Regions from separate parts of the Mesorhizobium sp. 131-2-1 genome, predicted to be linked through region 1. Evidence: predicted binding sites of a transcription regulator. Region 1 holds the regulator's gene; the other holds the start of a gene.

Region 1 (4,022 bases):
CGCGGCATCGGCTTCCTGCTGGTGCCGGTGTTCCTGGCGGCCGGCGTGGTCCTCTACTTCTCGCTGAGCATCGAGCCGGATATCTACAGGCCGCTCGCGGTGGTGGTCCTGATGGCTGTCTGCGCCCTCGTTGCGCGCCCATGGGCGAAGACGCATCTCCTCTTCATGGCGGCGCTGTTTTGCGCGCTCGGCTTCCTCGCCGCCAAGGTCGAGACCTGGCGCGCCGCGACGCCGATGCTCGGCTCCGAGATCCAGACACGGCTGACCGGACGGCTCGTCAGTCTGGAAGAGATGGAAAATGGCCGCGTCAGGCTGACCGTCGACGTCATCGCCACCGCTCACCCCAAGCTGCGCTACCCGCCGGAGCGAGTGAGGCTTTCGGCCCGGGAAGTTCCTCCGGACATGATCGCTGGCGTGTTGATCTCGGGCTATGCCCGGCTGCTGCCGCCGACCGGCCCGGTGCGGCCGGACAGTTATGACTTCTCCTTCGACAGCTATTTTTCCGGCATCGGCGCCAGCGGCTTTTTCCTCGGCAATCCGAAGACAATAGCCAGCGAAGACGCGCCGCTCTCGGCGCGCCTCGCTTTTGCGGTCGAGAAGGCGCGGGAGAGCATCGCCGACCACATCCGCGGTCAGGTCGGCGGCCCCGAAGGCGAGATTGCGGCGGCCCTGATCGTCGGTGTGCGCGCCGGAATTCCCGACGAGATCAACGAGGCGATGCGGCGCACCGGCATCTACCACATCATCTCCATCTCCGGCCTGCACATGGCGCTGGTCGCCGGCACCATCATGCTCTTGCTGCGGGGCGCCTTCGCGCTGTTTCCCGACTTTGCCTCGCGCCGACCGGTCAAGAAATATGCCGCTGCCGCGGCGCTCGCTTCGATCGCCGCCTATCTCGTCTTCTCCGGCGTCGTGGTCGCCGCCGAACGCAGTTTCATCATGCTGGCGGTGATGCTGGTTGCCGTGCTGTTCGACCGGGCCGCGCTCACCATGCGCAACCTGGCGATCTCGGCGATCGCCGTCATCCTGGTGTCGCCGCACGAAGTGGTCGGCCCAAGTTTCCAGATGTCGTTTGCCGCCACGGCCGCGCTCGTCGGCGCCTATGCCGGCTGGGCCGACTATCGCGCCGACAGGATCACCGCGCCGCCGCCAAAGCGGTCGTTCCTTCGCTTCGCGTCGCGAAAGTTGGTGCTGGGGATGGGCGGCCTTGCCATGACCTCGATCATTGCCGGCGGCGCCACGGCACATTTCGCCATCTGGCACTTCCAGCGCGTTTCGCCGCTCAGCCTTGTCGCCAACCTGGCCGTGATGCCGATCGTCTCGCTGGTCGTAATGCCTTTCGCCGTGCTTAGCGCGCTGGCGATGCCTTTCGGCGCCGACGGTCCGTTCCTTTATGTCATGGGCAAGGGACTGACGGCGATGATCGCCGTCTCGGCGTGGATTTCCGAACGCTCGCCGATCGATGCGGTCGGGCTGATCTCCATCCAATCCGTGGTTTTTGTGACGATTGCGCTGGTTATCGCAACCATGGCCACCACCTGGCTGCGACTGGCGGCCGTTCCCTTCGCTCTGGCCAGCCTGCTGACGGTCTCGAACGTCCGCACGCCGGACGTGCTCATCTCGGAGGACGCGCATCTGGTGGCAATGCCGATCGGCGGCGGCGAGCTCGCCATCAACAGGGCGCGGCCGAACGAATTCACCACTGACAATTGGAAACGTGCGCTGGTGGCCGAGACCATCGTCGAGCCGGAGACCTTCGAGACAGGGGACGCGCGCTTCGACATCGATCCGCTCGAGCTGCCGTCGGGCTCGCCGTTCTATTGCAAGGGCGGGCTATGCCTTGCCCGGCATCCGTCCGGCGCGATCGTGGCGCTCGCCGATGACCGCAAGACGGCGCGGCCGGCCTGCGCCTTCGCTGACCTCATCGTCATCGACGACGCCACCGCCTACAGCCCCTGCTGGAACTCGCTGGCCCTCGTCGTCACCAAGCGCCAGCTCGCTCGTTCGGGGAGTGCCGCCGTCTTCTTCGATCGACAATCAGCAACCGCACAGGCAACAATCCGCTACGCCGTCGAAAAGCCGTACCGGCCCTGGCACGAACAGCGCAGCTACTCACGCGAGGCGCGCGGCCTGCCGCCTTACGAGAGGCCCGAGCAGCCGGGCACCAAGCCGCAGCCCGCTCAGTAGCGCCGGATCAGCCCGACCAGCTTGCCTTGCACCTTGACCCTGTCGGGCCCGAAAATGCGGGTCTCATAGGCCGGGTTGGCGGCTTCGAGCGCGATCGATGCGCCCTTGCGGCGGAAGCGCTTCAGCGTTGCTTCCTCCTCGTCTACCAGCGCCACAACGATTTCACCGGGGCTCGCGGTGTCGGCGTTGCGGATGATGACCGTGTCGCCGTCGAAGATGCCGGCCTCGATCATCGAATCGCCCTTGACCTCCAGCGCATAGTGCTCGCCGCCCGAGATCATGTCCGGCGGCACCGAGATCGAATGCGTCTGGTGCTGTATGGCGTCGATCGGCACACCGGCGGCGATGCGGCCCATCACCGGGATCGACACCGCCGACACCGCGTCGTCATCGTTGCTTGGGGTGCGCGATGGCGACGCCGGTTTGATCTGCCGGCCGAGATTGCCCTGTCCGAGACTTCCCTGGATGACGCTCGGTGAAAATTTCTTCGCCGCATTGAGGCCGGGCGCGATCGAATCGGGCAGGCGCAGCACTTCCAGCGCACGCGCCCGGTTCGGCAGCCGGCGAATAAAGCCACGCTCCTCCAGCGCCGTGATCAGCCGGTGGATGCCCGATTTGGAGGCGAGATCGAGCGCTTCCTTCATCTCGTCGAATGAGGGCGGAATGCCGCTTTCCTTCAGACGTTCATGGATGAACATCAGGAGTTCATGTTGTTTGCGCGTCAGCATGGCGGCCCCCACGGGTTCTGAAACCAGAATCGGAAAAACAAACCCAGAACAAACACTATCTGTTCCAGTTGTGTTCCGCAACCGTTTAAAGTTTAATGAATGCGTTGACGTTTTGTTCAGCGTAGCATCAGCACGCGGCAAGCGTCGCCTGCGGCAGCGGCTGGGGCAAAGGGTTCCCGCACGACAAGGCCGTTGGCGTCGGCGAGCATGCGCAGCATCGAGGAGTCCTGGATGCCGAAGGGGGTGGCAACCAGTGAGCCGGCTTCTTCGCGGACCACGGCGCGCACGTAATCCTGCCTGAGATCATTGGCCTGCATCGCCGCGCCCAGCAGCGCCTCGCGCATGTCCTGCCGGAAGTCGCGGCCGCCGAGCCGCGCCAGCAGCGGCTTCAGGAACAATTGCGAGCAGACCAGGCTGGCGACAGGATTGCCCGGCAGGCCGATGCAGCGCGTGCGGCCCAGCCGGCCGAACATCAGCGGCTTTCCCGGGCGCATGGCGATCTTCCAGAAATCGAGCGTCATGCCTTCGCCGGTCAGCACGTCGTGGATCAGATCGTGGTCGCCGACCGAGGCGCCGCCCAGCGTGACAATGACGTCGGCCTCCTGCTCGACCGCCTGCCTGACCAGCGCGGCGATCGCTTCCTTGCGGTCGGCGGCGATGCCGAGATCGAGCGCGCGGGCGCCGACCGATTGCGCGGCGGCGGCGACGCCATAGGCGTTGGATGAAATGATCTGGTCGGGACCGAGCTCGCTGCCGGGCGGCAGCAGTTCGTCGCCGGTGGCGATGATGGCGACCAGCGGCCGCTTCACCACGCTCAAACGCGGATGATTGGCGGATGCCGCCAACGACAGTGCCGCGGGATCAAGCAGGCGGCCCCTTTCGAGCAGCACATCGCCTTGCGCGAAATCGAGTCCGACGCGGCGGATGTTGCGGCCTTGCGCCGTCGGCTCGGTCACCTCGACCGTGCCGCCGCCGAGGTCCCTGACATTCTCCTGGATGACGATGGTGTCGGCGCCCTCGGGTACCGGCGCGCCGGTGAAGATGCGCACGGCTTGCGACGCGCCGACGCTGCCGTCGAAGCCGCGGCCGGCCGGCGCCATGCCGATC
Region 2 (4,022 bases), 420 kb from region 1:
CAGCGGCGCGCGGAACGGCGAGTGCCTGGACCAGAAGGCAGGCATCGTCTCGCAGCCATGGCCGATGACCGGCACCCCACGCGTCTCCAAGACCTCAAGCGTCTTTTCGATGTCGAGGATCGCCTTGGCGCCGGCCGACACCACGATGACCGGCGTGCGCGCCAGCTCGTCGAGGTCGGCCGAGATGTCGAAGCTCTTCTCCGCGCCCTTGTGCACGCCGCCAATGCCGCCGGTGGCGAACACCTTTATCCCCGCCATATGCGCGGCGATCATCGTCGCGGCGACGGTGGTGCCGCCCGTGCGGCCTTGCGCGACCGCAAAGCCGAGATCGGCGCGCGACAGCTTCATGGCGTCGCCGGTCATCGCCAGCGATTCGCGCTCGCCGTCGGAGAGCCCGATCTTGATGCGGCCGGCGACAACCGCGATCGTCGCCGGCACCGCGCCATTGTCCGAAATGATCTTCTCGACATTGGCCGCCATGGCGCCATTGTCGGGATAGGGCATGCCGTGGGTGATGATGGTGCTTTCCAGCGCCACCACCGGCCGCCCGGCGGCGAGCGCCTCCGCCACGGGCGGGTGGATGTCGATGAAGGGGCGGGCGGTTTCGGGCGTCATCTTTGTCTCCGGTCCGGATCGCGCGAGGCACTCCGGCGATAGGGTTTTGCCGCCCTCATGCCACTTCCCGCGCCTCGGGCACAAGAGCCAGCATTTGCGCGAAGTTGGCGGCGCTGAAGACCGGTACCGCCTCGGCGCTCTCGATGGCCAGTATGGAGGCGGCGATGCCTTCGCGCAGCGCTGCGCGCAACGGCAGGCCCTTGAGCAGTGCTGCGACCGTCGCGCCGGTCAGCGCATCGCCGGCGCCGGTGACGTCGGCGATCCTGCGCGGGGCTGGCGGGGCGATGGAGAACAGGCCGTCCTCGTCGAAGCCCAGCATGGGCGCCCCGCCCGCCGTCACCACGCCGCTCTTCAGTCCGGCGCGCCGCAGCCCGTCGACCAGATCCTGCTCGCCTGCCTCGCCGCTCAACCCGGCCAGCGCGCCGGCCTCGCGCCGGTTCATGAACAGCACGGCAAGGCTGCCCAGCACCGGCATCAGCCGCACCACCTTGGCCGGCGAGATGGCGATGGCAAAGATTGGCTTGCCGGCGGCCAGCGCCGCCAGCCGCTCCAGCGCAGCCGACGGCAGGTTGGCATCGCACAATATGGCATCGGCCGCCGCGATCGCCTCGCGCACCTTGGCGCGGCGGATCTGCTTGGGGAAGGCGAGGTCGTAGAGCGCCATGTCGGCAAAGCCGACGATCAGCTCGCCGTCGCGGTCGATCAGCGCCGTATAGCTCGGCGTCGTGCGGTCGAGGAACACCGCCGACAGGTCAGCGATGCCGGCGCCGGCGATCGCCGACGACACCGTCTCGGCTGCCGCGTCGCCGCCACGCACCGAAAGCAGCGAGCCCGAGACGCCGCGTCGCACGACGCTGCGCAGCGCGTTGAAGACGCCGCCGCCGACATCCTCGCGCATGGTGCCGGGGTTCGAGGCGGCAGGCACGTAAGGGCCCGACACCTGGCCGCGGCGGTCGATATGGGCGCCGCCTACGGCGAGGATATTGGGGGACTTCATCATGGCGGCATCGAAACCTTTGTTGATTGTCCGGCCGCGCACACTAGGTTCCTCCACGCCGCCCCGCAATCAACGCCGCGATTCGGGCCGGCCGGACAATCGAACTCTGCGTAGGCGACCGGGGCACATCCCTGCTGGGTATTGTGGAACATAATTAGAACAAATCAATATATCGATTATTTTTCAAAAACTTGATGTCTCTTGCCAAACGAGAACAAAAAAGGTACAAAATGGCAGGGATCACGGATTGTCCGGCCTTCATTGACGACCAAGGGGTGATGTATCATGGCTCAGAATACTTTGCGGCTTGTAGAGGATAAGGCAGTGGACAAATCAAAGGCTCTGGACGCGGCGCTGTCGCAGATCGAGCGCGCTTTCGGCAAGGGCTCGATCATGCGGCTCGGCGCCAACGAGCAGGTGGTCGAGATCGAAACCGTGCCGACCGGCTCGCTCGGCCTCGACATCGCGCTCGGCGTCGGCGGCCTGCCGCGCGGCCGCATCGTCGAGATCTACGGGCCGGAAAGCTCGGGCAAGACGACGCTGGCGCTGCACACCGTGGCGGAAGCCCAGAAGAAGGGCGGCATCTGCGCCTTCGTCGATGCCGAGCATGCGCTCGATCCGGTCTATGCCCGCAAGCTCGGCGTCGATCTGGAAAACCTCCTGATCTCGCAGCCCGACACCGGCGAGCAGGCGCTGGAGATCTGCGACACGCTGGTGCGTTCCGGCGCCATCGACGTGCTGGTGGTCGATTCGGTCGCGGCACTGACGCCACGCGCCGAAATCGAGGGCGAGATGGGCGACGCGCTGCCGGGCCTGCAGGCCCGCCTGATGAGCCAGGCGCTGCGCAAGCTGACCGCCTCGATCTCGCGTTCCAACACCATGGTCATCTTCATCAACCAGATCCGCATGAAGATCGGCGTCATGTTCGGCTCGCCCGAGACGACGACCGGCGGCAACGCGCTAAAATTCTACGCGTCGGTGCGCCTCGACATCCGTCGCATCGGCTCGGTCAAGGACCGCGACGAGGTCGTCGGCAACCAGACCCGCGTCAAGGTGGTCAAGAACAAGCTGGCACCGCCCTTCAAGGTGGTCGAGTTCGACATCATGTACGGCGAGGGCGTCTCCAAGACCGGCGAACTGGTCGACCTCGGCGTCAAGGCCGGCGTGGTCGAAAAGTCCGGCGCCTGGTTCTCCTACAATTCGCAGCGTCTCGGCCAGGGCCGCGAGAACGCCAAGCTGTTCCTGCGCGACAATCCCGACACGGCGCGCGAGATCGAAATGGCGCTCAGGCAGAATGCGGGGCTGATCGCCGAGAAGTTCCTCGAGAATGGCGGTTCCGAAGGCGGCGACGATGGTTTCGAGGACGAAGCCGGCGCCATGTGACAGAGAGTTGGAGCGGTTCGGCGCGTTTCCGTAAAGCTGAACCGCTCCGATTGCCGGAGTTCGGCCACAATCTTAGCCTATTATCATATGCTTATGTAATTGAGTGCTTTAGTACTGCGTCCCGAACCGCCGGCCTTGTGCCGGCGGTTTGCGTTTTGGGCGATGCCGGCAAGAGCCGGCAAGCCGGGCTTTCCTCCATTCCCGTGTTTCTGGACAGGCTGCGGCGTGATCGCTAAAAGGCCATGTCCATTTTGCCGTCGGCGCACCCGGCGGTTCTCTCGAAAAGGCAAGCATCCATGAGTGGCGTGAACGAGATCCGGTCGACATTCCTCGACTACTTCCGCAAGGAGGGTCACGAGGTCGTCGCGTCGAGCCCTCTGGTGCCACGCAACGATCCGACGCTGATGTTCACCAATGCCGGCATGGTGCAGTTCAAGAACGTCTTCACCGGCCTGGAGAAGCGGCCCTATTCGCGCGCCACGACCGCCCAGAAGAGCGTGCGCGCCGGCGGCAAGCACAACGACCTCGACAATGTCGGTTACACCGCGCGTCACCTGACCTTCTTCGAGATGCTCGGCAATTTCTCCTTCGGCGACTATTTCAAGGAGCGCGCCATCGAGCTTGCCTGGAACCTGATCACCAAGGAGTTCGGGCTGAAGAAGGACAAGCTGCTGGTCACCGTCTACCACACCGACGACGAGGCCGCCGGCCACTGGAAGAAGATCGCCGGCTTCTCCGACGACCGCATCATCCGCATCCCGACCTCGGATAATTTCTGGGCGATGGGCGATACCGGACCCTGCGGGCCGTGCTCGGAGATCTTCATCGACCGCGGCGAGCACATCTGGGGCGGTCCTCCCGGCAGCCCGGAAGAGGATGGCGACCGGTTCCTCGAGTTCTGGAACCTGGTGTTCATGCAGTACGAGCAGGTGACGAAGGAAGAGCGCATCGACCTGCCGCGCCCGTCGATCGATACCGGCATGGGCCTGGAGCGGATGGCGTCGATCCTGCAAGGGGCGGAAAGCGT

The links. Region 1 encodes LexA, which represses DNA repair genes until DNA is damaged. Its sites were predicted from a motif close to TGTTCNNNNTGTGTTCNG; they were not measured.
Region 2: recA (recombinase RecA) is a predicted target of LexA. The motif match lies at 1,757-1,774, and genes of this name have one in related genera.

What each region holds. Positions count from the first base shown of each region.
Region 1 is NZ_AP023247.1:3,526,942-3,530,963, forward strand. It holds gene JG743_RS17030 (ComEC/Rec2 family competence protein) at 1-2,187, shown strand, start outside; gene lexA (transcriptional repressor LexA) at 2,181-2,915, opposite strand; gene JG743_RS17040 (molybdopterin molybdotransferase MoeA) at 3,032-4,022, opposite strand, start outside.
Region 2 is NZ_AP023247.1:3,943,788-3,947,809, reverse strand. It holds gene JG743_RS19120 (pseudouridine-5'-phosphate glycosidase) at 1-615, opposite strand, end outside; gene JG743_RS19115 (carbohydrate kinase family protein) at 671-1,615, opposite strand; gene recA (recombinase RecA) at 1,898-2,995, shown strand; gene alaS (alanine--tRNA ligase) at 3,292-4,022, shown strand, end outside.